2 regions of the Staphylococcus muscae genome follow, and region 1 is predicted to be linked to the other one. Evidence: riboswitches for the same ligand, from Rfam matches in the RefSeq annotation. Region 1 holds a riboswitch; the other holds the start of a gene.

What was found. Region 1 has a riboswitch for lysine ahead of C7J88_RS02945 (aspartate-semialdehyde dehydrogenase). Riboswitches for the same ligand answer to the same signal wherever they lie in the genome.
Positions count from the first base shown of each region.
Region 2: another riboswitch for lysine. It lies ahead of C7J88_RS01600 (amino acid permease); the one in region 1 lies ahead of C7J88_RS02945 (aspartate-semialdehyde dehydrogenase).

Region 1 is NZ_CP027848.1:604,943-621,586, forward strand. It holds gene C7J88_RS02925 (M20 metallopeptidase family protein) at 1-861, opposite strand, end outside; gene dapD (2,3,4,5-tetrahydropyridine-2,6-dicarboxylate N-acetyltransferase) at 1,000-1,719, opposite strand; gene dapB (4-hydroxy-tetrahydrodipicolinate reductase) at 1,735-2,457, opposite strand; gene dapA (4-hydroxy-tetrahydrodipicolinate synthase) at 2,454-3,332, opposite strand; gene C7J88_RS02945 (aspartate-semialdehyde dehydrogenase) at 3,337-4,323, opposite strand; lysine riboswitch at 4,536-4,713, opposite strand; gene C7J88_RS02950 (ABC-F family ATP-binding cassette domain-containing protein) at 4,876-6,483, opposite strand; gene C7J88_RS02955 (CvfB family protein) at 6,647-7,555, shown strand; gene pepF (oligoendopeptidase F) at 7,600-9,405, opposite strand; gene C7J88_RS02965 (hypothetical protein) at 9,534-9,860, shown strand; gene C7J88_RS02970 (aminoacyltransferase) at 10,926-12,185, opposite strand; gene C7J88_RS02975 (aminoacyltransferase) at 12,204-13,466, opposite strand; gene C7J88_RS02980 (prephenate dehydrogenase) at 13,882-14,973, shown strand; gene C7J88_RS02985 (Y-family DNA polymerase) at 14,999-16,261, opposite strand; gene C7J88_RS02990 (sporulation protein) at 16,407-16,644, opposite strand, start outside.
Region 2 is NZ_CP027848.1:340,234-356,877, forward strand. It holds gene nrdR (transcriptional regulator NrdR) at 1-33, shown strand, start outside; gene dnaB (replicative helicase loading/DNA remodeling protein DnaB) at 33-1,406, shown strand; gene dnaI (primosomal protein DnaI) at 1,406-2,329, shown strand; gene thrS (threonine--tRNA ligase) at 2,665-4,602, shown strand; lysine riboswitch at 4,661-4,834, shown strand; gene C7J88_RS01600 (amino acid permease) at 4,951-6,459, shown strand; ribosomal protein L20 leader region at 6,501-6,636, shown strand; gene infC (translation initiation factor IF-3) at 6,661-7,188, shown strand; gene rpmI (50S ribosomal protein L35) at 7,215-7,415, shown strand; gene rplT (50S ribosomal protein L20) at 7,497-7,853, shown strand; gene C7J88_RS01620 (NUDIX domain-containing protein) at 7,994-8,605, shown strand; gene C7J88_RS01625 (hypothetical protein) at 8,615-9,535, shown strand; gene tig (trigger factor) at 9,621-10,928, shown strand; gene clpX (ATP-dependent Clp protease ATP-binding subunit ClpX) at 11,153-12,415, shown strand; gene yihA (ribosome biogenesis GTP-binding protein YihA/YsxC) at 12,531-13,136, shown strand; gene hemA (glutamyl-tRNA reductase) at 13,260-14,603, shown strand; gene ccsA (cytochrome c biogenesis protein CcsA) at 14,784-15,455, shown strand; gene hemC (hydroxymethylbilane synthase) at 15,481-16,407, shown strand; gene C7J88_RS01660 (uroporphyrinogen-III synthase) at 16,423-16,644, shown strand, end outside.

The DNA.
Region 1 (16,644 bases):
TTCTTCAAATTTCACTTCACAGGTTACATTAAATAAAAGTTTGATACTTTGCGCAATTTTTTGCATCTGCTGTTGTACTTGTTGCAAATCATCCATGTCATATGTTCGAATTGTTCCTTCTAAATAGCCATTACTAGGTACGGTATTGATCGCTTCTCCTGCATGAAAACGACCGATATGAACAATATTGCGTTGTAAACCATTAAGATGATATTGTTGAATTTGTGATAATTGTGTTAACAAGTGTTGCATCGCTTCTCCCGTCGAGTGACCTTGTTCCTTGTTCGCTACATGGCTTGATTGACCTTCTAAATAGAAACGATACTCCGTTGCACTTGCTGTGATTTCTTCGTCACGTACAACCACTGACCCTTCATCAACAAACGGCATGATATGCACGCCATAAATAGCATCAATATGATATGCATCAAGTGCGCCTGTTTTAATTAATAAGTTTGCACCACCACCGGATTCTTCTGCTGATTGGAAAATAAAAACAACATTGTGAGGAAGGTTGCCAGCATCATAGAGCGCTTTACATCTTTTCACATGTAACATTAGCGCCGTTGTATGACCATCATGACCACAAGCATGCATAACATGATCTATTTCACTGCGAAACGAAATCTCATTTTCTTCATCAATTGGAAGGGCATCAATATCCGCTCGAAATGCGATTGTCTTATTAGAATTCCCTTCTAAAAAGGCAACCACTCCCGTTTCTAATGGTCTTTCAAAAGGGACTGCTTCTGATTTTAAAAACTCGACAATATACTCAGTCGTTTTATATTCTTGCAAACTTAATTCAGGGTGCATATGTAAATATCGTCGATGTTGTGTGACAAACTCTAACTCACTCATTTTACTCACTCCTTGATATTTAAACAAAAGAAGTGGGGCACAAAGCTTTTGACTTTTGTCCTCCCACTTCGATCATTGTCTACTACACAGTACATGCTTTGTTAAGAAAAGCTATGAATCTATTTCATCACATACACTTTATTCGTCCAGTTTGCGCAATGCAGCAACAATTTCACGTTTTGTATCTGCCACATCACTCGCTTGTTTAATAACCTTTGCAGGTGTCCCCGCAACAACAGCGCCTGCTGGTACATCTTGAGTCACAATGGCACCTGCAGCAACGATTGCACCTTCACCAACACGAACACCTTCTAATACGACAGCATTCGCACCGATAAGAACATTGTCTTCAATAACAACCGGTGCAGCACTTGGTGGCTCAATAACACCTGCTAGCACAGCACCTGCACCAACGTGTACATTTTTACCTGTCGTTGCACGGCCACCTAATGTCGCATTCATATCAACCATTGTACCTTCACCAACGATGGCACCAATATTGATTGTGGCACCCATCATCACAACTGCACCGTCGCCAATAACAGCATGTTCACGGATAAATGCACCTGGTTCAATACGTGCATTCGTATTCACTAAGTTTTTCAATGGAATGGCTGAATTACGGCGATCCATTTCAATTTCTAATTCTGTAATTGCTGATTGATTCGCTTCATAAAATACTTGCCAATCGCTCGCTTCACAGAAAATCACTTTAGAATCATCTGAGCCAAACACTTTAAATTGCTCTGGAAATGCTACATTTGCAAAATTTCCGTTCGCATATACTTTAAGTGGGGTAGATTTTTTCGCATCACTAATATATTGAATAATTTCTTCAGCAGTAAAATTTTTAACCATGTTTACTTACACTCCTTATAAATTGTCAAATGTATAATATCCTGGTGATTTATGAACAAGCTTCTCAGCTGCTTTTAATGCACCATTCGCAAATATATCTTTAGATTGTGCGCTATGTGAAAGGGTAATTGTCTCATCAACACCAGCAAACAATACATCATGTTCTCCAACAATGGTACCTCCACGTAAAGAATGAATACCGATTTCATTTTTCTCACGTTTTTCTGTAAGCTGACTTCTATCATACACTGGTTGTACGTTATCACGGAGTTGTTCGATGACATCATAAAGCTTAACCAATGTACCACTTGGCGCATCTACCTTTTGATTATGATGTGCTTCTGTTAACTCAATATCATACTGTTCAAGTAACGGGACAGCCACTTCTAATAACTTTGTAAGAACATGCACACCATAACTCATATTTGCACTGAAAAAGACCGACATTTTTTCAGAAAGTGATTGCAATTTTGTTGTAATCGTATCTTTTTCACCTGTCGTCGCAATCACTAATGGGAGATGAAACGACTGCTCAAGCAACGGTAATAATAAGTTGGGATGTGAGAAGTCAATTGCAACATCCGCTTCAGTTGCTTCACTTATTTCATTAACGATAGGGTAGGGGATATCTTCATGTTGTCGATTTGGAATGACTGCTACAATTTTATGACCTGCCGATTCTGCAAGACGCGCAACACGCTGATTCATCGCTCCGTATCCAATTAATAATATATTCATGCTTGAACCTCCGCTTGAAATTTATCGAATGCTGCTTTTAATGTTACTTGTTCAGCATCATTTAAAACAACTAATGGTAGACGCACTTCATATTGGCCAAAACCTTTTAATGATGCTAAGTATTTAACAGGAATAGGGTTAATATCTACTGACATTGCTTCGAGTAGTTCACCAATTGGTTCAAAGTTTTTCTCACGATTATCTGCATCTGTATACACACGTTGAAATGCAGCTGGAATCACATTTGCAGCGACTGAAATAAGTCCGTTACCACCTTCATCAAAATACTTAACAATATTGTCGTCATTTCCACTGTATAATGCAAATTCTGAAGTATCAATGCGTGATTGAACATCTGCTAAATAATCAAAATCATTTGTTGCATCTTTTAAAGCAACGATGTATGGATTTTGGCTTAAACGCTCCAAAGTCTCCGGTTCAATCGTACTATTTGTTCTAGATGGTACATTATATAAAACAACGGGTAATTCAACTGCATTTGCAATTGTTTCAAAGTGTGCAATTAAACCACGTTGGCTTGTTTTTAAATAGTAGGGTGTAATCAACATAATGGCGTCTGCCCCTAGCTCTTTCGCACGTAATGATGCTTCCAATGAACGTTGCGTATTATTCGTACCTGTTCCTACGATCACTGGTACACGTCCACTATTTTCATCAATAACTGTTTGGATAATTTGATCTTTTTCATCTTCTGTCAATGTCGGGTTTTCTGCCGTTGTCCCATTTACAATTAATGATTGAATACCGTTATCGATTAAAAAATTTACTTGTCTACGAATCGCATTAAAATCTACGCTGTTATGATTAAAAGGGGTAATTAATGCTACACCAGTCCCTTCAAAAATATGAGTCATAACTTTATTCTCCTTTCAATTCTAGAACCTGTTCTAACACCTGTACTGCGTTCAATGCTGCACCTTTCAATAAGTTATCTGAAGTCACCCAAATATGGAATGTATTGTCTAATGAGTCATCTTTACGAATACGTCCAACAAACACTTCATCACGTCCTGTTGAATGAATAGCAAGTGGATATTCGTTATCTGCTGGATTATCTACAAGCACGACACGAGGGTCTTTATCAAATAATGCTTGGATTTCTGCAACCGTTGCTGGTCGATCTAGTGTTACATTAATATGCACACTGTGGCTATCCTGTACAGGCACACGTACACATGTTGCAGTAACATTCAGTGTTGGTTCGTTTAAGATTTTTTTCGTTTCATCGATCATTTTTTGTTCTTCTTTTGTATAACCGTCTTCTAAAAAGATATCAATATGTGGTAAGACATTATTATAGATTGGATGTGGATATGCTTTTGGTTCTGCACCATGCGCACCATCTTCTAAATCCTTTTTACCTTGCATACCTGAACCTGATACAGCTTGATATGTTGTATAAGCAACACGCTTCAAGCCAAATGCTTCTTGTAATGGTTTTAAAGGTACGACTGATTGAATTGTTGAACAGTTTGGATTGGCGATAATGCCACGAGTAAATGTTGGCTGATTTACTTCTGGAACGACTAAGTCCACATCTTCAGCCATGCGCCATTGACTTGAATTATCAATGATAATCGCTCCGTGTTGTTCAAAGAGTGGGGCGAACTGTGCACTTGTTGCACCACCTGCACTCATTAATACATAATCGAAGTTGCCATCCGTCGCTTCTTCAGTAAGTTCTTGTACCACGTACGTTTTACCTTGGAACTCAACTTCTTTTCCTGCTGAGCGTTTTGATGAAAATAATACAAGCTCATCAAACTGAATGCCTTTACGATCAATTGTTTCCAAAATTTTAGAACCTACTAAACCTGTTGCACCTGCGACTGCTAATTTTACCATGTCATTCACTCCATCTTCTTTAGTAATTGTTTTTAAATTAATTCATTTCTTATAATTCAGAAAATAAACGCTACTTCTAATGATAGAATCCACATTTATATTCTTTCCGATGAACGATTGATTTATCGTCATTTAAATCGACCTCCTCACAAAAGGGGAGTCACGTGATATATAAAAAAGCAAGTTCGGTGTGCGAACTTGCTTACTCTATATACAAGTGATGCACTCCATTATCTCTAGAATAATGACAGATTCTTAGCTCTTAACCTGTGAATCCAATAAACAGATTCTGCAATCTCTGTTTACTTCGGCATCGCACCCTTTGGATATAAATTGTTTGCAGACAAATTCATTATATCTACTCATGATTGATGCGCCTCATCAATAATTATTAAATTAATATGTCTCATATTATACATACTGAAATACTACCTGTAAACACTAAATGCTTAATTTTTTAAATTCACAGATAATTTCTTCTTCAAAAATAAAAGGAGTGGGGGCTATGATGGATTCATCACAACCATATCCCACTCCATTTGTTTGATACGACTATTTAGATTTCAAAATACCTTTTTCTTCTAAATAACTTTCGTATGGTACTTCTTTAGATAATCCAGTAGGGACATCTAAGTCGATGACACGATTTGCAATGGTATTAATAAATTCAAAGTCATGTGACGTAAAGATAATAGAACCTTTAAATGATTTCAGACCTTCATTGACTGAAGTAATACTTTCAAGGTCTAAGTGGTTTGTTGGTTCGTCTAAAAGTAGTACATTAGCACTTGATAACATCATTTTACTTAACATACAACGTACTTTTTCTCCACCTGATAATACGCTTGCTTTTTTCTTAACTTCTTCACCGCTGAAGAGCATACGACCTAAGAAACCACGTAAAAATGTTTCTGTTTGTTCATCTTCTGGTGCGTATTGACGTAACCAATCAACAAGGTTCATATCCACACCTTCAAAATAGGCTGAGTTATCTTTAGGGAAGTAACTTTGAGATGTCGTTACACCCCATTTAACAGTACCTTCGTCAGGTTCTAATTCGCCCGCAAGAATTTTCAACAATGTTGTTTTTGCAATCTCGCTGCTACCCATCAACACGGCTTTATCATTTGGATTCATCGTAAATGAAACGTTATCCAGTACTTTTTCACCATCTACAGTTTTTGAAATACCTTCAACAAATAATAAGTCATTTCCAATTTCACGCTCAGGAGAGAACTTCACAAACGGGTAACGACGTGAAGATGGTTGAATATCATCTAATTCAATTTTCTCTAATTGCTTTTTACGGCTTGTTGCTTGTTTAGACTTAGAAGCATTAGCAGAGAAACGCGCAATAAATTCTTGTAACTCTTTAATTTTATCTTCTTTTTTCTTATTTTGTTCTTGTGCCATTTTTTGTGCAAGCTGACTTGATTGATACCAGAAATCGTAGTTACCAACATAGATTTTAATTTTACCAAAATCTAAGTCAGCAATATGTGTACATACATTGTTTAAGAAGTGACGGTCATGGGATACAACAATCACTGTATTATCAAAGTTGATTAAGAAATCTTCTAACCAGCTAATCGCTTGGATATCTAAACCATTGGTAGGCTCATCCAGTAATAGAACGTCTGGAGAACCGAATAAACTTTGTGCTAATAAAACCTTCACTTTTTGATTGTTTTCTAATTCTGACATTTGTTTGTCATGTAAGCTTGTATCGATACCTAAACCAGATAATAAAGTCGCTGCATCTGATTCAGCATTCCAACCATCCATCTCTGCAAACTCTCCCTCAAGTTCCGCAGCACGAATTCCATCTTCATCACTGAAGTCCGGCTTCATATAAATGGCATCTTTTTCTTGCATCACTTCATATAAGCGTTCATGACCTTTAATCACGACATCAAGTACACGGACATCTTCATAAGCAAAGTGGTCCTGCTTTAATACAGCAAGGCGTTCATCTTTTCCTAATGATACATGTCCTGTTTGAGAATCAAGTTCTCCTGATAAAATCTTTAAAAATGTTGACTTACCAGCGCCATTTGCACCGATTAAGCCATAACAGTTGCCTGGTGTGAATTTAATATTAACGTCTTCAAATAATTTACGATCACCAAATCGTAAACTAACATCCGTAACTTGTAACATGGACTGTCTCCTTTATATATATTCTTAACGCATGCATTATACCATATAACACGCACTGTTTCGATATGTTGCGGTTGAAACCGACCTGACATTCAATCCTTTGATGCTTATCAAACTGACGCATGCTATAATAGAGATAACTAACAAACAAGAGGAGAACGTTATGTCTTTTAAAGAAAATGAAATCGTTGGCACAATAGAGTTTTTAGAAGTAAAAGCACTAGAAGGTTCAACATATATCCTTGAAGGTCCAAATAAAGAGATCATCAAGCTGAATCAATCTGAAGTACAAGAATCGGATGAATTAGAAATAGGGGAATCTTATAGCTTCTTTATATATCCAAACCGCTCTGGGGATTTATTCGCCACTCAAAACATGCCCGATATTACAGTGGGACGTTATGACTTTGTCCGTGTATTAAGTACCGATCGTGACGGTGCGCGTGTCGATGTCGGCTTACCACGTGAAGTGTTAATCCCATGGGAAGATCTACCTAAGTTAAAGTCTTTATGGCCAGAAAAGGGCGATTGTGTACTAAGTACCCTGCGTATTGACCGTGAACGTCAAATGTTTGCACGTCTCGCTTCAGAAACGACTGTCCAACAAATGTTCACACCCGTTCATGATGATCAATTTCAAAATGAAGTGTTGACAGCACGACCGTACCGTTTGCTACGTGTGGGGACATTTTTACTAACAGAAGAAGGTCATAAAATCTTTGTTCATGAGTCAGAACGTCAACACGAACCACGCCTCGGACAAGAGATGTCTGTACGTATTATCGGACACAATGACAAAGGTGAATTGAACGGATCATTTTTACCGTTAGCACATGAACGCTTAGATGATGATGGTGAAACCATTTTCCAATTACTCGTTGAATATGATGGGACGTTACCATTTTGGGATAAATCAAGTCCAGAAGCGATTAAAGAAGTATTCAATATGAGTAAAGGCGCATTTAAACGTGCGATTGGACATTTATACAAACAACGTATTATTAATATCGAAACAGGGCAAATCTCACTAACCAAAAAAGGGTGGGCACGTGCGCAAGATCAACAAAAATAATAAAAAGGACGAACGGCATGTAATTTGACCGTTCGTCCTTTTTATTATGCGTTCAATTCATCAGTTAATGTTTCAAGTTGATCTACAAGTGAACCGATATATGCAATCGTTTCTTTTAACGGTTGATCCGTTGTAATATCAATACCTGCGATACGTGCCAATTCAACCGGTGATACACTGTCTCCAGCACTTAAGGCTTTAAGCCAGTCTTGTACGGCAGGTTGTCCTTCTTTTTGAATACGTTGTGACATTATTGTACCAATTGTTAAACCTGCTGAGTAAGTATATGGATAAAGCCCCATATAATAGTGAGGTTGTCGCATCCAAGTTAACTCTGCACCTTCTGTTAATACAACATCTTCACCCCAGAAATCTCGGATGACCTGGCGTTTAATATCATTTAGCAGTGGGGCAGTTAATGATTCGCCTTTATCCACTTTAAGATACACTTCACGTTGATATGCAGCTTCAAGTAAGTGCGTCACCATATTATGATAGTATGTACGTGCGATAATAGAGCCAATCGCCCAACGTTGAAACGCTTTTTCTTCACTACTTTCAAGAAGGTAGTTCAGCATTAACATTTCATTCATTGTCGATGGTGCCTCAACAAAGTACATAGAAGCATCTGCTTGCAAGTAGTTTTGATGACTGTTTGCTAAGTTAAAGTGTCCTGCATGGCCTAATTCATGGGCTAATACAAAGACTTCAGTCATTTTGCCCGTCCATGAAATAAATATGTAGCTGTGTGATGCGTAAGGTGAGGCACAATACGCACCCGTTTCTTTCCCTTTATTTTGAACAAAATCAATCCAACGATCATCGTAAGCTTTTTCAAGCATTTTTTGATAATCTGAACCTAATACACCAAGTGCACCATAAATGTATTTTTTAGATTCTTCAATTGTAATATCTGGTTCGTAATTGTTATCAATCGATATCTTCAAATCTTCAAAACGCATTTCGTCCAATTGGTTTGTACGTTGGATGACTTTTGCATAGCGACGCATGATAGGGGCCAAGTCTGACATAATTGTATCAATTTGGCGATCATACATCTCTCTAGTCACGTCTTGTTCAGACAATAAGAAATCAATCACAGATTCATAACCACGCATATCAGCTTCTAACTTTTCGCCCTGAACATGTGCATTATAAGCAGCAGCTGTTGTATTTTCATATTTCTTTAATGTATCACTAAAATGTCTAAAGCTTGCACGACGAATGTCTGTATCAGCATGATCTTCATACACACCTTCAAAAGTGGTATAGTCCATTGCATATTTCTTACCATTCACTTCAAATTGGCCAAAATCAATATCCAACATTTTTGTGATGCCATAGATATCACTCGGTGCTTCTAAGACAGGAGACAAACGTGCAAGTGTTTCTTCAGCTTGCGGATGTAATTGATATGGTTTTAAACGTTTTAACTTTGTTAGAAAATGGCTGTATGTCGTCTGTTCAATGGCTTGATCTAACCGTGCATCATCCAACGATAATAATTCAGATGTTAAGAAAGTTAAACTACCATTAATTTTACCGTATAAAGTTTGGAATAAAGCTGCAAGTCGTTGACGTTGAGCATCTGTGGCATCTACACTTGCCTGCATTTCAGCAAAGTTGTTTGCACGATCAATATCAATCGCTAAAGTACAATAGGCATCTAAAGCTTGTTGGATTGATTTGGTATCTTTTAACGTACCTGAATATTGTTCTTTAAACGCTTGTGCACGTTCAGGCAAGGCTTTTACAAAAGTCTCATAGGCCTGGTTATCAGTAAATAAATCCGTTAAATCCCAAGTTTCTTCTTGCGGTACAGCTGATCTTTCAACTAAAAGTTCCTCCATCTAAAAACCCCCTTAATTTTCACTGTTTATATCATATCATATATAGTATTGTAATTATTTAATGTCTGTTTGATAAATTTCTAGTATAATGAATTGATAACTAAATGGATTAAGGAGCGTTATAAGAAATGAGTATTTTAGAAATGCCCAATTATTTGTGGATGACACTTGTTGCAATGATTGTCATCACACTGTTTTGTACACTTGTACTAAATAAGTGGTTTGTCAGCGCCATTATCATGTTTGTCGCATTAGGTGTCTTATCATTTATTTTACCGAATTTTTACCCAATCACATATGAACCATTATTAGGTTATGCTGCATTTGTTGGAATCTTAAGCTTAATAATTAGTTTAATTATATGGTATTTAACACGTGATATGCGCAAACGCCGTCAACAAAAGAAATATGAAAAAGAACTAGCACGTTTTGAAAAACAGCATGAACCTAAATAGATTGAATCAACACATATTAGTATGGAGATACCATATTGATATGTGTTTTTATGGAAAGGGTTCATATTTATGCCAACACACAACTTCCTATAATATATATTATGTAAACTAATAAAAAGATTTCTATTATACAAACTAATTTAATGCATATTTGAGTTGTTCATTAGTTATACGTCATACATTGTTTAATAAATCATTGGCTATTTAATATGTGGTTTGTCTGTGCAATTGTTAACTAGTCATTCATTATACTTACCATTTATAAATTTTATAAGTTGCTTATTGATAAACAGTGATTGTTCTCATTAATAATCACACGAGTTTTACAATCATTGCATAGATGGCGTTAAAATATCTGCACATATTACTAAAAATTGATACAAAGTTTTACACTTAATAGCACTATAAACACTACTAATTATTCACAATTAATGTTTGTAACTTTAATTTCATTTTATTAGGTAGTCATTCATGTTTAATTTGCTAATTGAGAATAAAATAATTTTTCATGTATTTATACTATAACAGAATCCCAAATAACCTTATCTGATAACTCGTATTTGATTATAGGTTTACATAATATAGTTATATTTAATAATTATCCTCTTGAATTTTTTAATTTATTGATATTTATAAATCATTATTTTTTATATTTCAGTCACTTTCCAACTAATTTTACGTGTACTTTTACTATTTAAAAGCGATTGTTCTTGTTGAAAAGTTTTGCTAAGATGTCATTGTAGTGAAACACATCGATTTATCACCCTTATATTCCTTCTGTGAGTAATGCATTTCTTCTTCTCCTAAGCAATCATTCCTTCACGATTGCAATAAGTCATCAAAACATCGTTCAATTCCACAGTGTTACTCATACTGAACTGTGTATTTTTGATGACTTAAAATAATAAATGCAGACATACCTACTTGCATAACGGACAATATCACAGCGATGTGTCTTTCACTACATATTGGAGATAAGATTGAGTCATTATCTCCGCAAAAAGCCGATTATTATAATCTAAAGGCCTCTAGCCATGATTATAATAATCGGTTCATTTTTTAGTATTATTTTTTAATTTTTGCTCTCAGCTTGTTCATCAGTTCGAATAGCATGTATTTAGGTTTGTTAATTGGCTTGTAGAAGTCACCGATTAACTCTTCAATTTGCACATTGAAACCACGTTTGAAACGATAAACACCATAATCTTCACCATTCTCTGTGAAGTCACCAGATAAACCATAAAAATTATAACGTTCATAGCCATGTTCTAAGCAGTAGTTAATCATATGCCAGTGCATCGCATATGGACCCATAAATTGGTTGTATTTCTCACTTGATCCACCAGAGAAATAGTTGATTTCATAAGCATTTGCGAAAAAGAGACCTGATGCAAGGTTAAGCACCGTACCGTCTGTTTTTCTCAATTCGCTCGCTTTTAACATTTCTTGTTGATCGTGCGCAATTTGTTTGTCAAGTTCTGCAATTTTCTTCAATTGCTTATCACTTTTTTGCTCTCTTGCCATCATCTGGTCACGTCTTGTTTCTTTATCATTGAGTCCTTCTTGTAACGACGTAATATATTCATCTAAGTCAATATACGCCATCGGTACAATGGCTTTGTCACCATAATAATGGAAAAAGTTTTTCATATATTCATCCGTCTTCGAAACAAATCCCGCACGTGCTTCTGTTTCACGATATAATTCTAAAAATTGATCATAGTCATCCGCTGTTAAGTAGCGTATTTTCACACCAAAATTGATTGCCTTATTAACATTACGTTTACGTTGGCTATCAAAATTCTTTTTAATTGTTGCTGGTGTTTGTTCTTTTAAGTCCAAAACACCCATCCATCTAACTTGACTTGATGTGTCATATTTCGTTGTAAATCCATGATGTTTATAACCGTGAGATTTAAGCAGTTGTATCAATCGCTCTCCTGCTTCTGAAGACCCTAATTTATTAATATCTTTGTCATAAACTTGGTACATCCAGTATGGATCTAACTTCACATATAAACATTTATTTTTTGCTAAATATTCATCTAATGATTTCAAATAAAAATCTACAAGACCTAAATCACTATAATCCATGACTGGACCTCTATTTGAGTAATATACATAACTTCCCATTGTTAGTATTTTCGAAAATAAACTTGCTGCAATCACTTGATTATTTTCATCTTTAACACCTAATAAAACAACTTTAAAGTCATCTGCCTCACGCACATCAATATTTTCCTTCACCTGAAAATAATGACTTTCTAAAGTCGGGTCTTGAACAAATTGATCAAATTCCTCAACTGTTAGTTCTGTGAATTTCATACGATAGTTCCCTTCTCTCTACGATAACTTCTTTTGGACTTTTTTCAACGTTGTATATAGCGCATAAGCTGGTTTATTGATTGGTTTTACAAAGTCACCAACATACTCTATGACATCCGCATTAAATCCTTTTTTAAACTTTATCACACCTGCATCTTCTGCATTTTCTGTAAAATCACCACTAATGCCATAAAAGTTATATCGGTCAATTTGATGATCAATTGCATAATTAATCATTTCCCATTGAATTGCATAACTACCAGCAAAATGACGGAATTCATTCGCAGTTCCACCTGCATAGTAAACCACTTCAAACGGATTGATAATAAAGAAGCCGGCAGAAATCGGCAATTCATTGCCATGCTTTTGTTGTAAATCGCGCGCTTCCGTAACTTTAGTCTGGTTTGCTTCCAATTGCTTTTCTAGATTTTGTTTTTTATTCACTGCTTTTTGATTTTCTGGTCGTTTCGCAATATCTTTTTCAGCTTTATTAATCTCTTTTTGCAATTGTTTCTCTTCAACTTCTAGTTCAGCAATGTATTCTTCAAAATTAATATAAGCGAGTGGTACTAACACACGATCTTTGTAATGCTTCATGCGATGATAGTAAAATGCATCTTCACGATCCACAAAATCTTTTGTTTCAGATGTTTGCTCCATGAATGATCTAAAAATTGGTAACTCATCTTCATTCAAAAATCTAACTTTCACACCATTTTTTTGAACTTTTTTTGTATTTCTCTTTCGTAAACTGTCCATGTTATTCAAGACATCTTTAGCCGTTTTATCTTTTAAATCCAAAATAGAATGGAAACGAATTTGACGTGTAGTGCTAAACCCTGTCGTGAACCCTTCATGTTCATAACCGAGTGATGCAAACTTTTCGAAGACCCAATTTCTTTGATAGTCTTCAAGTATATTACCGTCGTGATCTCTTTTATACATTGGTAAATATGGGTCGATGCGTAAATATAATGCTTTATGTGTTTTAACATACTTTGACAATTCGTTAAAAAAGAAATGAACTAATTCTTGATTTCCAAAGTCGATAACAGGTCCTCTATTTGTATAGAAATACTTGAAAACTTTCATGACAGGTACTGCAGTTAATAAACAAGCTGCTAACACTTGGTTATCCTTATCTTTTACTCCAACAAGATGTGTCTCAACACCTTCTGAAACTTTTAATTCGTAGTTACCAGCCATTTGCGTGAAGTGACTATAAGGCATTTCATTCGCAAATTGTTCAAATTCTGCTGTTGTTAAATTTGTAAACTTCATATAAAAACTCCTAATTTCTCTATATTATTCCGTTAAATAACTTCCGCTTATTTTATTTTGTTGTTTTAACATGCATCGAATCTCCCTAATAATTCGACTCGCATTCATTTACGTGACATGGAAAGACAAAGTTTGACAATGTGCATCATTGATGTGCTCTTTCTCTTCAAAATAGAAAAACAATACCTTTCATCTTTATCATACCATTTTTCTTTAAATAAGTTGTTTATTTTCTAAGACGAAACCATGGTATATTTTAACGTATCATAGATAATTTAGCCATTCTCATGGTCAAAAATTATTTTTTAATAGCCTCACATTCTTTTTTTCTTATTTTCTATAAAGAGTCGTTGCATGATAGCACTTTAAAATGTTAAAATGTCTGAAAATTAACTTTATTTTATGAGGTGACTTCATGACAGATGTCTTTTTTATAGGTCTCGGCCTGATTGGAGGTAGCTTAGCGAGTAATATAAAAGCTGCACATCCTGACATGGTCGTGTCTGCATACGATGCTGACCCAAAACAACTAGAACGCGCATTATCTATCGGAATTATCGATAAACCGATTGCTTCTTTTGAAGAAGGTGCAGAGCAAGCAGATATTATGGTTTTTGCAACACCCGTTCAAACAACGGTAAAATATTTAACACTACTACCTAACATTCAAACAAAGGCTGGTCTTATTGTGACAGACACAGGCAGTACAAAGTCGACGATTCAAGCGCATGAACGACGATTGTTACAGCACGATATCCATTTGATTGGCGGTCACCCTATGGCAGGCAGTCATAAAACAGGTGTCTTGAATGCGAAAAAACATCTGTTTGAAAATGCTTATTATGTACTCGTCCATGATTTACAAGAAAACGATGTAGCCCATCAACGCATGATACAATTATTAGAGTCGACGCATGCAAAGTTAATCAAGATGACTGCTGAAGAACACGATTATGTCACGGGTGTTGTGAGTCATACGCCACACTTAATCGCTTCTAGTCTTGTTTCTTTAAATGCACATTACGCTTCACACTCCCCGCTCATTCAAGAACTGGCTGCGGGTGGTTTCCGAGATATTACACGTATCGCAAGCAGTAGTCCCGAGATGTGGCGAGATATTTCTTTGGAAAACAAATCACACATTTTGACGATTATGAAGCAGTTTCAATCTCAAATAGATGATGTCATCCATATTTTGGAAGATGAAGACGCCTCAAAGCTGTATCAGTTTTTTGCTGAAAGTAAGACTTATCGAGACGCACTGCCCATTCAAAGTAAAGGTGCACTTAGGAGTACTTATGACCTTTATGTCGATATTCCAGATAAAGCAGGTACAATTTCAAAAATCACACACTTATTGAGTTCACATAATATTTCTATTAGCAACTTAAGAATTTTAGAATTACGTGAAGATATATATGGTGCTTTACGCATTAGCTTTAAAAGCTCTGACGATCGTGAGCAAGGTCGTGTGGTGCTTAATGACTATGAAACCTACATCGAGTAGCACATACAATAATCTGAATATATTGCTACATCTTATGACCAGCCATTAATCCCAATCTGCCATGTTTCGTTGCAGCAGACGTATAGGAAATAGCTTTAGAGACGATGCCCTTCCCGTATTTTTGATGAAGGGCATCAATCGTCTTAGCTAACCGTAGTTCACGTTCTTGTTGTAGCGGATCGACAAAAAGATTCAATTGTTGCATTTGTTCAGGAATGAAATGAGTAACCGACACACTCAAAGTACGATACCATTCAGATTTATCACAGTATTTATCAGCTAAATATTTTATTTCTTTCATAACAACATGTTCGAGATTCGTCCCTTCTTTCATTGTGTATTGTTTAGATATACCATCTCCTGCGCTATAACCAAAAGAAACATGAAGTGTTTTGGCTAATAAACCTTTGACTCTTAAACGACTCATCACATCTTCTACTAATTCTTGCATCACAATCATTGCTTCAGAATATTGATAATCACGCATTAAAATTTGACTTTTACATATAGAAGGCATTCGTGTGATATATCGCTCGCTGACTCTACTCTCATCAATTCCATTGGCATGTAGATGGAGCTCCGTGCCAATAACACCAAATTCACGTTTTAAGTTTGCATGTGGATACATCGCTAACTGACCGATATTAAAAATACCATGACGATTTAATTTTTTGGCTGTGCGACTGCTAATCCCCCAAAAATTTTGTAATGGTGCAATCGGCCATAGTTTTTTAGGCACATCTTCATAGCGCCACTCTGCAATGAATGTTGGATTTGACTTAGCTTCATTGTCTAAGGCTACCTTACTCAACAACATATTCGATCCGATACCAACTGCACAATGTACACCTGTCTCTTGATAAATTTCTGCAATTAAACGCTGACAAAATGCTTGAATAGTTGGCGCAAAAAGATGATAACTTTTTGTCACGTCCATAAAAAATTCGTCAATACTATATTGATGCAAATCTTCTGGTGGGACATATTTCAGCGCAATTTTAGAAATTTTTAATGATACTTCTAAATAGCGACGCATACTTGGATTAATAATATAAATATCACGTCTGTGTGGAATTTCAAATAAACGTGAACCTGTTTTAATCCCCAATGCTTTCAAAGGTGGTGTTGCTGCAAGAACAACAGACCCCTGTCTCTTAGTATCTGCAACAACTGCTAATTTCGTCGTCATTGGATTCAGTCCTTTATCAATACACGACACGCTAGCAAAAAAACTTTTTTGATCAATGCACAATATATCCCGATCCTCTAACAAATGATAATCATACATTTGTATCACCTATTTCAATTATTCTCCTTTAAATATAACGAACATACGTTCTGTTATCAAGTAGAATTTCTCTCCATTTCATAAAAAGAAACAGATGACTGAAATCATGTCATGCATCATTCAGTCATCTGTATTCAAAATAATTTTATCGTTGATACGGTACTTCTGCTTCTACCTCTTCATCAATACCTAAATCAATATAAACATGTGTATTTAAAAACACTTTACTTGTATTTGATCTAAAGTTTAATGTCTCTGGTGCCAGCGTAAATGGTATTTTTTTCTGCTCTTTAACATCAATTGTGAATGATTCATCGATGACAAAACGATCGAGTTCATTTGTTAAGTAAGTAAATTGACTTGTTTCATCATCATTTTCATAT
Region 2 (16,644 bases), 260 kb from region 1:
ATCTTAAAAGACAACAAGCGAAGTGAATCATAATGTCGTTATCGATGTATGCAAACACACTTCGTCCTCACGATGGCTTTCAAGTGATACAACAGTTTCGCTTGCAGCCGTTGCACGATGAAATATTAAGTCGCCTATTTACGCCGTTAATTGGTGCGCAATCTGTCGGTATTTATCATTTTTTGAGTCAATTCAGTATGTCATCCGCTGAAGAAGGTCTGACACACTATACAGTGATGTCTGAGTTGAAGATTAATTTGATGAGTTTTAGAGAATATGCAGATTTATTAGAAGGTATCGGTCTTATGCGCACATACGTCCGTCATTCAGATGAGACGACACAATTTATTTATGAGTTATTGCCACCACCAAGCCCTGATGAATTTTTCAATGATCCAATGCTGTCGATTTATTTTTACCAAATCGTAGGGAATCAACGTTATCATCAATTGAAATCGCACTTTATTATACAGACAGTTGATACAACAGGATACGTGGATGTGACGAAAAAGTTTACCGATGTATTCAAAGTGCCGAAGCAATCATTTTATCAGCCTGAGAAGCATCTAGCTGAAACAGAATACAACGGTGTTGATTTGACAGATGTTTCTTTCGACTTCGACTTATTAGCAGATATGTTGCAGACGCATTACATTAGTAAAGAAATACTAACTGAACCGACTAAGACATTGATTGTTCAACTCGCCACGTTATATCGTATTGCGCCAGACCAAATGAAGACATTGATTTTAAAATCACTAAATAGTGATCAGACTTTATCCATTATAGATTTACGCAAACAGGCACAGACACACTTCTTAAATGGCAACCAACAAACGCTTCCGGAGCTTCAGCGTATGAATGCAACATCTGATACGGTGAATCAAGGAGGAGTGGAACATGAAGATGTGTCAGTGGAAAGTTGGGAAGACTGGTATCATTTAATGGATAATACGAGCCCTGTTGTAATGTTAACATCATACGGTGGATCTGAACCGCCATTATATCAGAAGCGTATGATTGAAGAGTTGATGGAGCGAGAAGGTTTTAATTTTGGTGTTATCAATATCCTACTGCAGTATGTTATGCAAAAGATCGACAATAACTTACCAGAGAAATACGTCTATTCTGTCGCATCTACATGGAAAAAAAGCGGTGTCGTGGATGCCAAAACGGCACATCAAAAAGCGATGGAAATTCAGCGCAATGAAGAAAAGGCACAGGAAAAAAGAAAGCAGCCACAACGTCAGAACTATTCTAAAGGGACTGTTTACGAAGAGAAACCACGTTGGATGACGCATCCAGAAGAATTCAAATCAAAAGAAGAAGATTTGGATGTGTTAGAGCGAGATCGGGAAGCTTTCTTGAAAGAATTACAACAAAGTAGAAAGGCGGGTGATGAATGATGAAATCATTTAATCAAATTATGGGGTCGAATAATGCGATTCAAAAGCGTATTGAGAAGATTAAACGCCAAGTGATTAATGATCCTGATGTGAAGGCGTTCTTGGACGCACATCAATCGGAAATAACAAATGATATGATTGAAAATGATTTGAACATTCTTCAAGAGTACAAGGACCAACAGAAGCATTATACGGATAATCATACATTTGAGAACTGTCCTAACTTTGTAAAAGGGCATATTCCTGAGTTGTATGTGGAAAATCAGCGTATTAAGATTCGTTATAAACCATGCCCATGTAAGATACGACATGATGAAGAACGCCTAGCACAAAGTATGATAACATCATTCCATATGCACCCAGAAACATTGAACGCCAAATTGGAAGATGTTTATATGGATCGTCGTAACCGTTTAGATTTGGCAATGCAGTTTAAGACATTGATTGATGATATTGTGAACCAAAAGCCTGTGAAGGGATTTTATTTATACGGTGCACTTGGTACGGGTAAATCATTTATTCTTGGAGCAATCGCAAATGAACTGAAAGAAAAACATGTACACACAACAATTATATATGTACCTGAGTTTATACGAATTTTGAAAAATGGTTTCAATGATGGCACAACTACGAAAAGAATTGAACAAATTCGCTCGGCAAAAGTGCTTATATTGGATGATATCGGTGCAGAAGATATGACACCTTGGGCTCGAGATGAAGTGTTGGGTCCGGTGTTACACTACCGCATGATTCAGGAACTACCGACTTTCTTTAGTTCTAATTTTAATTTTGAAGAGTTGGAAGCTCATATTGCTCGTACGAAGAATGGTGTAGAGTGGACGAAAGCACAACGTATCATGGAACGTATCAAGACATTGGCAAAACCGTATAAATTAGAAGGTGAAAATTATAGAAACCGTTGAAAAAATGCAAAATAGCGTTATAATAGATATAAATGAATCATGTTAACGAATTAGAGGATATGATAGGGTGTTGGTATTACACAGAAAGCTGCCGATGATGAGAGTGCAGTTAATACGGCATCATGTTACTCCCTCAAATAAATAGTATTTGTAATGAATACTCGGCTCAAGACCGTTATCTTATGTAGAGATGTTGCACAACGTGTGACGAATTTAGGGTGGTATCGCGAAGACCTCGTCCCTTTGATGGGATGGGGTCTTTTTATTTTATTCGCCTGTGGATGAGATAAAGGGTAAGTGAGATTGTTGACATGTTTGAAATTAGGAGGATGAATATGGCACAAATTAACGTACGTTTTCCAGATGGTAATAGCAAGGCGTTTGACAAAGGGATCACAACTGAGGATATTGCGCAATCAATCAGTCCAGGGTTGCGTAAAAAGGCGGTTGCAGGTAAATATAATGGGGAAATGGTTGATTTAACACGTCCACTTGAAGTTGATGGTGAGATTGAAATTGTGACACCAGGAAGCGATGAAGCGTTAGAAGTTTTAAGACACTCAACAGCTCATCTGATGGCACAAGCTTTGAAGCGTTTATATGGCGATGTGAAGTTCGGTGTTGGCCCTGTCGTTGATGGTGGTTTCTACTATGACTTCGATATGACTGAAAAAGTATCAAGTGATGACTTCGAAAAAATCGAAAAAACAATGGCGCAAATTGTGAATGAAAATCATAAAATTGAGCGTCGTGTTGTTTCAAGAGAAGAAGCAAAAGACTTTTTCAAAGAAGATCCATACAAACTTGAATTGATTGATGCAATTCCTGAAGACGAACTCGTGACACTCTATTCTCAAGGTGAGTTCACTGACCTATGTCGTGGGGTTCACGTACCATCAACAGCAAAAATTAAAGAATTTAAACTTTTATCAACAGCAGGTGCATACTGGCGTGGTGACAGTAACAACAAGATGTTGCAACGTATTTATGGTACAGCTTTCTTCGATAAAAAAGAGTTGAAAGCACACTTGAAAATGTTAGAAGAACGCAAAGAACGTGATCACCGCCGTATCGGTAAAGATATGGAGCTCTTTACAAACAATCAATTAGTAGGGGCAGGATTACCGTTATGGTTACCAAATGGTGCAACAATCCGTCGTGAAATCGAGCGTTATATTGTCGATAAAGAAGTTGCACTTGGATACGATCATGTATACACACCAGTTTTAGCGAACGTTGAATTATATAAAACTTCCGGTCACTGGGATCACTACCAAGATGACATGTTCCCGGCGATGCAATTAGATGTCGATGAAGCAATGGTTTTACGTCCAATGAACTGTCCGCATCATATGATGGTATATGCAAACAAACCACATTCATACCGTGAGTTACCAATTCGTATTGCAGAGTTAGGAACAATGCATCGTTACGAAGCGAGTGGTGCGGTATCTGGTTTACAACGTGTACGTGGTATGACATTGAACGATGCGCATATTTTCGTACGTCCAGACCAAATCAAGGAAGAGTTTAAACGTGTCGTTGAAATGATCTTGAATGTTTATGAAGATTTTGGTTTCAAAGATTACAAATTCCGTTTGAGCTATCGTGATCCTGAAGATAAAGAAAAATACTTCGATGACGATGATATGTGGAATAAAGCTGAGACAATGTTAAAAGAAGCGGTTGATGAGTTTGGTTTAGAGTATGAAGAAGCAATTGGTGAAGCGGCCTTCTACGGACCGAAATTAGACGTTCAAGTAAAAACAGCAATGGGCAAAGAAGAGACTTTATCAACAGCACAACTTGACTTCTTATTACCGAAAAAATTCGAATTAACATATATTGGTCAAGACGGTGAACACCATCAACCAGTTGTTATCCACCGTGGTGTCGTTTCTACAATGGAACGCTTTGTAGCCTTCTTAACAGAAGAAACTAAAGGGGCATTCCCAACATGGTTAGCACCACAACAAGTTGAGATTATCCCAGTTAATGTTGACCTCCATTATGATTATGCACGTCAAATTCACGATACATTAAAATCACAAGGTGTCCGTGTGAATATTGATGATCGTAATGAAAAAATGGGATACAAAATCCGTGAAGCGCAAATGAAAAAAATCCCATATCAAATTGTTGTAGGGGATAAAGAAGTTGAAAATCATGAAGTGAATGTTCGTCAATATGGTTCAAAAGACCAAGAAACAATGGATGCAGAAGATTTTGTATGGCAATTGGTGGATGAAATTCGTTTAAAAAAACAAAGATAGCATTGCAGAGTGCAGTTTGATACTGTATACTGATATGTAATTCAAAAAATAAATATCCAATTTAGTTAGAGGTTGCATTTTTAATGAGTCGCTTGTCAGAAGCAGAGATGTTGCGTATGTTGCACAAGTTAAAGGTAAAAATGCCGAAGCGAGTTATGAACATCTACATAACTTGTTGGGCTAGTTGTCGAAAGATGCTAGACTGTCACAAACGTGATGTGCTACTTATTTGTTTTAGATAAAGTAAAGGTTACATCATACGTGATGTAACCTTTATTTCGTTATCTAGGAGTAAAGTCATTGATTTGTTCATTTGGTTGACCTCTAGGTGAAAGAAAGGAAGGAAACATGAGTAACGAAAAATTACAAACAGAGAATGGCGTGCAACGTCATTTGAAAGATCGTCATATCTCGATGATTGCCATCGGTGGAGCCATCGGAACAGGTCTCTTTATGACATCTGGAGGAGCAGTACACGATGCTGGGCCGCTCGGTGCATTACTCGGTTATGCGATTATCGGTTTAATGGTATTTTTCTTAATGACATCATTAGGGGAAATGGCAACTTACTTGCCTGTAACAGGGTCATTTAGTACATATGCAACACGCTTTGTAGATCCGTCACTTGGATTTGCTTTAGGATGGAACTACTGGTTCAACTGGGTTATTACCGTTGCAGCTGATGTAACAATTGCTGCACATGTTATCGAGTATTGGGAGCCATTACAATTTTTACCAGCATGGGCATGGAGTTTGGTTTTCATGGCAATTATTTTTGGATTGAATTTACTTTCAGTCCAAGTATATGGTGAAAGTGAATACTGGTTCGCATTTATCAAAGTTGCAACAGTCATCGTCTTTATTATCGTAGGTTTATTAACCATCTTCGGTATTATGGGTGGTACAGCAGTTGGCTTTGATACATTTACACAAGGCGAGGGCCCTATTTTAGGTGACGGTTTCGGTGGTAGTTTACTTGCCGTATTCGGTGTATTCTTAATCGCCGGCTTCTCATTCCAAGGAACTGAGATTGTCGGGATTACAGCAGGAGAATCAGAAAATCCTGAACGCGCTGTACCAAAGGCGATCAAACAAGTATTCTGGCGTATTCTTTTATTCTATGTATTCGCCATCTTCATTATCGGTATGTTGATTCCTTACAATCATCCAGCATTAATGGGTGGTGGAGAAGATATCGCAACATCACCATTCACACTTGTGTTTAAAAATGCGGGTCTTGCATTCGCTGCATCATTCATGAACGCAGTCATCTTAACATCTGTATTATCAGCAGGTAACTCTGGTATGTATGCAAGTACACGTATGCTTTATTCAATGAGTCGTGATGGCTTGGCAGCGAAATCATTTAGCAAGACAAATAGAGATGGAACGCCATGGGTAGCGATGCTTTCAACTGCATTTGTCGTCATTCTTATCTTTATTGTTGAACAAGTCAGTGGTAACGCTTATGAATATATCGTTGCCGCAAGTGGTTTGACAGGCTTTATTGCTTGGTTAGGTATTGCGATTAGCCACTATCGCTTCCGTAAGGCATTTGACGCACAAAACTATGATGTATCTAAACTGAAATATAAAGCAAAATGGTTCCCATTCGGCCCAATACTTGCACTTGTACTATGTGTGATCGTTATTATCGGTCAAGACGTTGACTTTATTCAAGGTGGCGGATTTGATCCGAAACGATTCTTTATCACATACATGGGGATTCCAGTATTCTTATTCTTCTTCCTATATCACAAGTTAAGATATAAAACGAAATTAATTCCATTGGAAAAAGTGAACTTGAGTCAAGATGTTTCAATGGATGAAAAAAACTTTCATAAATATGTTGACTAATAGATAACAACTTGGTATGATTATATCTGTTGAATACGAAACGGACCAAGTAGAAGCAACCCGCTTCTCACCTGTGGCGACGCACGAAGCTGTTGGCAGGTTAACGATATAAACATGTGAGTTTGTTCATGTTAACGTTAGGAGCGGGGATTAATATCCTCGCTTTTTTTCGTGCTTGGACCATTCGTAAAATTTTTGGAGGTGTCAACCATAGCTAAGGATCAAACGCAAGTAAATGAAAAGATTCGCGCTAGAGAGTTACGTGTTATCGGACAAAACGGTGACCAACTCGGTATCAAATCAAAGCAAGAAGCATTGGAAATGGCAGAACGTCTTAACTTAGACGTCGTTGTTGTTGCCCCTAATGCAAAACCACCTGTTGCTCGTATTATGGATTATGGTAAATACAAGTTCGAGCAACAGAAAAAAGAAAAAGAAATGAAGAAGAAACAAAAAGTCATCAATGTGAAAGAAATCCGCTTAAGTCCAACAATTGAAGAACATGACTTCAATACAAAACTTAAGAACGGACGTAAATTCTTAACAAAAGGTGACAAAGTTAAAGTTTCAATTCGTTTCAGAGGGCGTGCCATTACACATAAAGAGATTGGTCAACGCGTTTTAGAGAATTTTGCTGATGAGTGCAAAGATATTGCGACTGTTGAGCAAAAACCTAAAATGGAAGGTCGCCAAATGTTCCTTATGTTGGCGCCAATTAACGAAAAATAAACAATGACAATAGGAGGAAAATCATCATGCCTAAAATGAAAACTCACCGCGGAGCTGCGAAACGTGTTAAAAGAACTGGAAGTGGAAAATTAAAACGCTCTAGAGCTTACACATCTCACTTATTCGCTAACAAATCAACAAAACAAAAACGTAAATTACGTAAAGCAGCACTTGTGTCTAAGAGTGACTCAAAACGCGTAAGACAATTATTAACTTACGTTAAATAATTATAAAAATTAAACGAACGAATATATAAACATCTAAATATGTAGAGATTACATTTAAGAGATTATGAGGAGGAATTTATTATGCCACGTGTAAAAGGTGGAACAGTAACAAGAGCGCGTCGTAAAAAGACAATCAAATTAGCTAAAGGTTACTTCGGTGCGAAAAGCACATTATATAAAGTAGCAAAACAACAAGTAATGAAATCAGGTCAATATTCATTCCGTGACCGTCGTCAAAGAAAACGTGACTTCCGTAAATTATGGATCACTCGTATTAACGCAGCAGCTCGTCAACATGACATGAGCTACTCACGTTTAATGAACGGCTTAAAATTAGCTGGTATCGATATTAACCGTAAAATGCTTTCTGAAATCGCAATCGCTGACGAAAAAGCATTTGCTGAATTAGTAAACAAAGCGAAAGACGCTTTAAAATAATTTTTAAATAGAGAGTTGGTTTGTTTATTTGATAAGCAACCAACTTTTTTTATTTGAATTTGAATAGGAGATCATATTACTTTTGCGTGTCCAGTTAAGGTTTGGTACGATAAAGATAATCCGTGAAAAAGGAGTTAATTATGTCTAAATTTGATGAACAAATTATAGTAGTTCCAAGAGATATTATATTTGATAATGAAAAGCATGCATTCAATGGTTTTATTAGACAAGATGATGTAAAAAGTCAAGCGATCTTTGACACGTTAGGACAGTATGATGTAAAAAGACGAGGTGATATGGAAGAAGATCCGTCGTACAAACAATTGATTTCGTATTGTATCCTTGAAAACGAAGATCAAGACATACTCGTCTATCAACGTCTGTCAGGGGGCGGTGAATCACGATTGCATGGCTTAGCATCGATTGGCGTTGGCGGCCATATGAATGATGTGCCGAATCAAAAAGATGTAATGGCAATCATTGAAGAAAATACGAGTCGTGAACTGTTGGAAGAAGTTGGGCTTGCGGTGAATGAAACAGCAGGTTTACAACATGTTGGTTTTATTAATGATGATTTGAACGAAGTAGGACAAGTACATCTCGGTGTTGTTTTCAAAGTACAAGTACAAAAGTCACAAGTAGAAGTGCGAGAAACAGACACATTATCTATTCAATGGCAATCAATGGATGATATTAATGATCTATCTCAATTTGAATCATGGAGTGCGCTCATATTAGAAAAATGGAACTAGGTGATGTGAATGTCAGAACTCATACCGTTTCCGAAGTTAAAACAAAAGCTTTGCTCAGATATTAAACAAGCAATTGCAAAAGAACAATACGACATAGCATACGATTGTTTTGTAGAATACGAACAATATTTTGAAATGACAGAAGCACTTGCGTTGATGAAATGTCATGTATTGTGGGAAACTGAATCTTATTTAGAATTGCGTGAAGAAGCGCATATTTTGTTGGAACAAGGCTATACATCTCAAGATGAGTTGATGATATATTATGTCAAAAGTTTATTTGCTTTGGAACAATATCAATCGGTTGTTTCAGTAGTAGATGAGATTCTAGATAATGTGAAGGCACACCAGACACGTATGATTCTGTTACCTTTGAAAGATCAAGCACAGCATCAATTGAACAAACGACAAGAAGATATGCAAGTACAGTTACAGCAGTTTGATCAATTATCAGAAGGGCCACGTACAGAACTTATATTGTCTATGATTGATGATAGTGCCTATTATTTTGCTGATACGATAGCTTATTGGATTATGCAAGATGATGTATCGGCGTCGTTACAAAGTTTAATGCTTGAATATTTACGATTTGCTCGGTACAATCAAAGCATTCAATTGGAAGTTAATGGGGAAGAAATAACAGTAGTTCCTGCACAATTGGAAGGGTTTGATGTGACACGATTTATGGAGTCGATTGTTCCAGAAGTCATTGCACAATTGGAAAATGACTACCCGTCTTTGGTACAAGAAGCACGTATTCATCTTAATGCACATAATATTGCCATGTATCCATATGACATCACGCAACTTGCAGATGATCAGACTTGGATCCAAACTTACGTGTATTATTTTGAAGAGATGATTGGTGTGTCACCATCATTTTCAGCGGACACTCATATTTTATCATTCATTAAATTGTTAAATACATAAGTAAGTCCCTTGAAACACGACTTACCTATGTTATAATAAAGAAGTTGAAAAATTTTAAAAAAGGATTTCATGGAGGTTTTTATACATGACAGCAACATGGGAAAAAAAAGAAGGTAACGAAGGGTTACTAGAAGTAACTGTACCTGCTAAAAAAGTAGACGAAGCATTAAATCAAGCATTCAAAAAAGTAGTTAAAAATATTAACGTACCTGGTTTCCGTAAAGGTAAAGTACCACGTCCGATTTTTGAACAACGTTTCGGCGTAGAAAGCTTATACCAAGATGCGCTTGATATCTTATTACAACCAGCATACAGCGATGCAATTGATGAAACGGGTATCAACCCAGTTGCGCAACCTGAAATTGACATCAAACAATTAGAAAAAGGAAAAGACTTTATCTTTGAAGCAACTGTAACAGTTGAGCCAGAAGTAGAACTTGGTGATTACAAAGGTTTAGAAATTGAAAAACAAGATGTGACAGTAACTGATGATATGGTTGAAGATGCTGTAAAACAACGTCTTGAAGCAATGGCTGACATGGTTGTTAAAGAAGACGGTGCAGTTGAAGAAGGCGACACTGTAAACTTAGACTTCGATGGTTATGTTGACGGTGAACAATTCGAAGGTGGACAAGCTGAAGGTTATGACTTAGAAGTTGGTTCAGGTTCATTTATTCCTGGATTTGAAGAACAATTAGTAGGTTTGAAACTTGAAGAAGAAAAAGACGTTGAAGTTACATTCCCAGAAGAATATCACGCAGCAGAGTTAGCAGGGAAAGCTGCAACATTCAAAGTGAAAATCAACGAAATCAAAGCAAAAGAAGTACCAACATTAGACGACGAATTAGCGAGCGAATTAGACGCAGATGCTGAAAACGTTGACGCATACAAAGCGAATGTTCGTACACAATTAGAAGAAGCGAAGAAAAATGACGCTGAAAACTTACAAAAAGAAGAAGCGGTTATCAAAGCTGCTGACAATGCAACAATTGACATTCCAGAAGCGATGATTAGACAAGAACAAGATCGCATGATTCAAGAGTTTGCTCAAAACATGCAACAACAAGGTTTAGACTTGAAAACATACTTCGAAATTTCAGGTCAAACAGAAGAAGATATGCGTGAGCAAATGAAAGATGATGCAGAACAACGCGTTAAAACAAACTTAACATTAGATGCTATCGCAAAAGCTGAAAACATCGAAGCAAGCGATGAAGATGTTGATAATGAATTACAAAAAATGAGCGACCAATTCGGTATCTCAGTTGAAGACATCAAAAAGACTTTAGGCAACTCTGATCTTATTAAAAATGATGTCCGAGTTAGAAAAGTAATCGACTTATTAATTTCAGAAGCAAAATTAGTAGACGCACCAGCTGATAGCGAAGCGTAAACTGAACACTAATCTGAATAAAGATAGGACAATGCTGGTTTGTTCACACGAACGAATCATATGATTTCAAAAATGTAACTTGCCAGAGCGGGATAAAGAAATCTAATCATTTTATAGATTTCTATCCCGCTTTCATTGTTTTATGCAAAAAACTTGAAAGACAGCGTGATTGCATAATAAAATGCTTTCTAGTATAGTCGTAGAGGATAGGGGTGTAATACAAAATGTTTAAATTCAATGAAGACGAAGAAAACTTAAAATGTTCTTTCTGTGGTAAAGATCAAGACCAAGTCAAAAAGTTAGTGGCTGGTAGTGGTGTTTATATTTGTAATGAATGTATTGAATTGTGTGCAGAGATTGTAGAAGAAGAACTCAATCATACTGAAACAGAAGAACTTACTGAGTTACCGACACCGAAAGAGATCATGGAAGAATTGAACCACTATGTGATCGGACAAGAGAAAGCGAAAAAGTCTCTTGCGGTAGCTGTATATAATCACTATAAACGTATTAACCAATTAGGTCCTAAAGAAGATGATGTTGAATTACAAAAAAGTAATGTCGCTTTAATCGGACCAACAGGTAGTGGTAAAACACTATTGGCACAAACACTCGCACGCACATTAAATGTACCGTTTGCGATTGCCGATGCTACAAGCTTAACAGAAGCGGGTTATGTGGGTGAAGATGTTGAAAATATATTATTACGTTTAATTCAAGCGGCTGATTTTGATATTGATAGAGCTGAAAAAGGGATTATTTACGTTGATGAAATCGATAAAATTGCACGTAAGTCAGAAAACACGTCTATTACACGTGATGTATCTGGCGAAGGTGTCCAACAAGCATTGTTGAAGATTCTTGAAGGTACAACAGCAAGTGTACCCCCACAAGGTGGACGTAAGCATCCGAACCAAGAATTTATCCAAATTGACACAACTAATATTTTATTTATTCTTGGTGGTGCGTTTGATGGTATTGAAGAAGTGATCAAACGTCGCCTTGGTGAAAAAGTCATTGGTTTCGCAAGCAGTGAAGCGTCTAAATATGACGAAACAAGCTTGTTAGAGCATATTCGTCCTGAAGACTTACAATCTTACGGTTTAATTCCAGAGTTCATCGGACGTGTACCGATTGTTGCGAACCTTGAAACATTAGATATTGCAGCGTTGAAAAATATTTTAACACAACCAAAAAATGCATTGGTAAAACAATATACGAAAATGCTTGAACTTGATGATGTCGCTTTAGAATTTACAGAAGAGGCATTATCAGCGATTAGTGAAAAGGCAATTGAACGTAAAACAGGTGCACGTGGATTACGCTCAATTATTGAAGAAGCACTGATCGACATTATGTTTGATATTCCTTCAACTGAAAATGTCACAAAAGTAGTGATTACAAAAGATACGATTGTGAATGAAACAGCACCGGAACTTTATGACAGTGAAGGTCAATTGTTAAACGATAGTAAAACATCTGCATAATTGATGAAAAGCTTAAGATGATGTGTCTGCATGTCTTAAGCTTTTTTGCTGTTCAAGTATAATAATGAGCGATAAAATGAATCTATAATATATAAGCGGTATAAGGAGAGAAACCATGAAGATTAATCCAAATCATGTTGAGCTCATCATCAGTGCGGTGAAAAAAGAGCAATACCCAGAGATGGGTTTACCAGAGGTAGCATTGAGTGGGCGCTCAAATGTAGGGAAGTCAACATTTATTAATAGTATGATCGGTCGTAAAAATATGGCGCGTACTTCACAACAACCGGGTAAAACGCAAACACTTAATTTTTACAATATTGACGAACAGTTGATTTTTGTTGATGTACCTGGATATGGTTATGCAAAAGTAAGCAAGAAACAACGTGAAGCATTCGGTAAAATGATTGAGATGTATTTAACAACAAGAGAAGAATTAAAGCTAGTTATTCAGCTCGTAGATTTGAGACATCCACCAACAGAAGATGATATTTTGATGTATGACTACCTGAAGCACTTTGATATACCAACACTAATCGTCGCAACAAAAGAAGATAAAGTGCCGAAAGGAAAGATACAAAAACACATCAAACGCATCAAACAAGATTTAGACTTAGACACCAATGATAAAATCATCAGTTATTCATCGCTGTCAAAAAGTAAACAACCGGAGATTTGGGCAAGTATTGATGCCTATATTACAGATGAAAGTATGGAATAAACGGACATTTGAATAAATCGTGGACAATAAGAATGGTTCTCAATGGAATCCTATTGAATCTAAATTGAAAGCGGTCTATCTATGTTATAATGATTTTATTGTAGTTTATGGGGGGACATGTTCATGTATTTTATTGCAGTGAGTGTCAATCATCGTACAGCAGATGTGACATTACGTGAAAAACTCACATTTCAAGATAAAGATATGATTCGTGTGCATGAAGCATTGTTTGAAACAAAATCAATTTTGGAAAATGTCATTCTATCAACGTGTAACCGAACAGAGGTCTATGCAGTGGTAGATCAAATTCATACGGGTCGATATTATATTCAACGTTTTTTAGCAAGACAATTTAACTTCGAAGTGGATGATATCAAAGCGATATCAGAAGTGAAGTTAGGGGACGATGCAATTGAACATTTATTCAGAGTGACTTCTGGATTGGATTCAATTGTCTTAGGTGAAACACAGATATTAGGACAAATGCGTGATGCATTCTTAACGGCGCAAGCGGCACAGACAACTGGCACGATATTTAACGAATTGTTTAAGCAAGCTGTTACATTCAGTAAAAAAGCACACCATGAAACAGATATTGCAGATAATGCGATTAGTGTATCTTATGCAGCAGTAGAACTCGCGAAAAAAATGTTCGGTAAGTTGAATAGAAAGCGTGCGCTAGTCATCGGTGCAGGAGAAATGGGTGAACTATCTGTATTAAACTTAAAAGGTGCGAATGTTTCTGACATAACGGTTATTAATCGCACATTCTCACGTGCACAGGCATTAGCGGAGAAACACCATGTACATGCAGCACCGATGTCTGATTTAGCTCAATTGTTGACGACAGCTGATATCGTCATCAGTTCAACAAGTGCAGAAAATTATGTCATTACAAAAGACATGTTAGAAATGCGACATGCTGTAACGAAAAAAACATCACAAATTGTATTAGTGGATATTGCTGTGCCGAGAGATATTGAGCCATTTGAGTCAAATGATATGGAAGTCTTTATTTATGATGTCGATGACTTAAAAGGTCTTGTAGATGCGAATATTCGTGAACGTCGTTTGGCTGCTGAAGCAATTGCAGAACGTATCCCTAGTGAAATTGATAAGCATAACGAGTGGGTACGCATGCTTGGTGTTGTTCCAGTGATTCGTGCATTAAGAGAGCAAGCGATGGGTATTCAGCAAGAAACAATGGCAAGCATTGATAGAAAGTTACCACATTTGTCAGAACGTGATCGTAAAGTGGTGTCGAAACATACGAAAAGTATAATCAATCAAATGCTTAAGCAGCCGATTAAACAAGCGAAAGAAATTAGTGATGACCGCAATGCAGCGGCAAAATTACAGTTATTCCAAGAGATTTTCGATATCGAAGTCGATACGAACTATCAACAAGAAGCAGTTGAAAAGAAAAAACGTATTTTGAAGCAACGTTTATTAGGATTTGAATCTTAAAGATAGGTGATGCCTATGGTAGAAACGTTTTTTGTAAGATTTCATGAGGCGGTTGTTTTGTTTTATTTCCTATGTGTTATCTGTTTGACACTCGATCTATTTCAAAAAAATTATCGCCTTCAAAATATTGGTTTCTATTTGTTAGGGATTGTTTGGGTATGTCAAACAATCTCTTTAACTATGTATATTCTTTGGCGTGGGCAATTGCCTTTGACGTCAATCGTTGAAAGTTTTTATGTGTTAACTTGGCTTATTTTAACATTTACATTTATTTGTGCTGTTTTCCGACAATTTGATGTTGTCATTGTACTGTTGAATATGCTTGGTTTTATCTTTATGGTTGTTCATACCTTTCATCCGTATCAGTTCAGTCATCAAGGTGCGAGATTAAAGGTCATCAACGAATTACTGACCGTTCATATTTCATTTGCATTGATTAGTTATGTACTCTTTGCGATTGCTTTTGTGAATGCTATTCTATATTTGATTCAATATCAAAACTTACGATTGAAGCGGTTCAATCAAAATTATTTCAGAATCGGAAGTGTATCCACACTCGAAAAAACCGTTTTTTATTTTACACTTATTGGTGTCATTACGTTATTCGTTAGTCTTCTCTGTGGTGTGCAATGGGGCTTATTTTCAGTTGGTTCTCATATTTTTGTTGATTTGAAAGTGATATCGTCATTTTTTATCTTCTTGAGTTATGTTGCATACATCGCAATGAGAATGACACAGAGGTTCAAGCAGCAGTTTTTAATTTATGTTAATATTATCTTGTTTCTATGTTGTATGATTAATTTAATTGTAGTCACACAACTCTCTTCATTCCATCAGTGGACGGGAGTATAATACAATGCCAATGGAGGTTCGTAGTATGCGAAAACTTATAGTGGGATCGAGAAGAAGTCAACTTGCTTTGACGCAAAGCGGTCAATTCATTGAACGTCTTAAAGCAGTTCAACCCGACTTAGAGATTGAGATTAAAGAAATTGTGACGAAAGGTGATCAAATTGTTGACCGACAACTGTCAAAGGTGGGCGGTAAAGGACTTTTTGTTAAAGAAATTCAAAATGAACTCTTTAGCAAAGACATAGACATGGCAATCCACTCATTGAAAGATGTCCCGAGTGAATTGCCTGATGGCCTAACACTTGGCTGTATCCCAGATCGTGAGAATCCATATGATGCTTATATTGCTAAAAATCATGTAGCATTGGAAGACTTGCCAGATGGTAGCATCGTCGGAACAAGTTCTCTAAGACGTGGTGCACAGATATTAGCAAAATTTCCAAATTTAGAGATTAAATGGATTCGTGGCAATATTGATACACGTCTCAAAAAGTTAAAAGAAGAAGACTATGATGCGATTATTTTAGCGGCAGCAGGGCTAAAACGTATGGGATGGTCAGATGATATTGTGACACAATACTTTGATGATGATCTGTTAATACCAGCAATTGGACAAGGTGCATTAGGTATTGAATGTCGTTCAGATGACACAGAATTATTAGCACTCTTAGCAAAAGTACATAATTCAGAAGTGGCAGACTGTGTAACAGCAGAACGTACATTTTTGAAAGAAATGGATGGAAGTTGTCAAGTACCGATTGGTGGGCATGCTGTCATTGCAGATGATCAGCAAATCCACTTCACAGGGTTAATTATGTCTCCAGATGGCAAGCAACGCTTCCAACATACTGCAACAGGAACAGATCCAGTGGAAGTAGGCCAACGTGTGAGTCAAGAACTGAAAGCACAAGGCGCATATGATATTATTGAAGCATTAAATGAAACACACTAAGTAGAGGTGTTCATAATGAAACCAACTGTAATCATGACGCAGACACATCCATATCATGATGATCGTATTAACGTGTGTCATTTGCCACTCATCACAACAGTTGCTTGTTCTTTTGATCAACGTCTTCTTGACGAAACATATGATTGGCTGATTTTTTCGTCAAAAAATGCGGTGAAATACTTCATGAAATATCTTCCAAAAACGCGTGTAAGGAAGATTGCGGTGATTGGTGAAAAA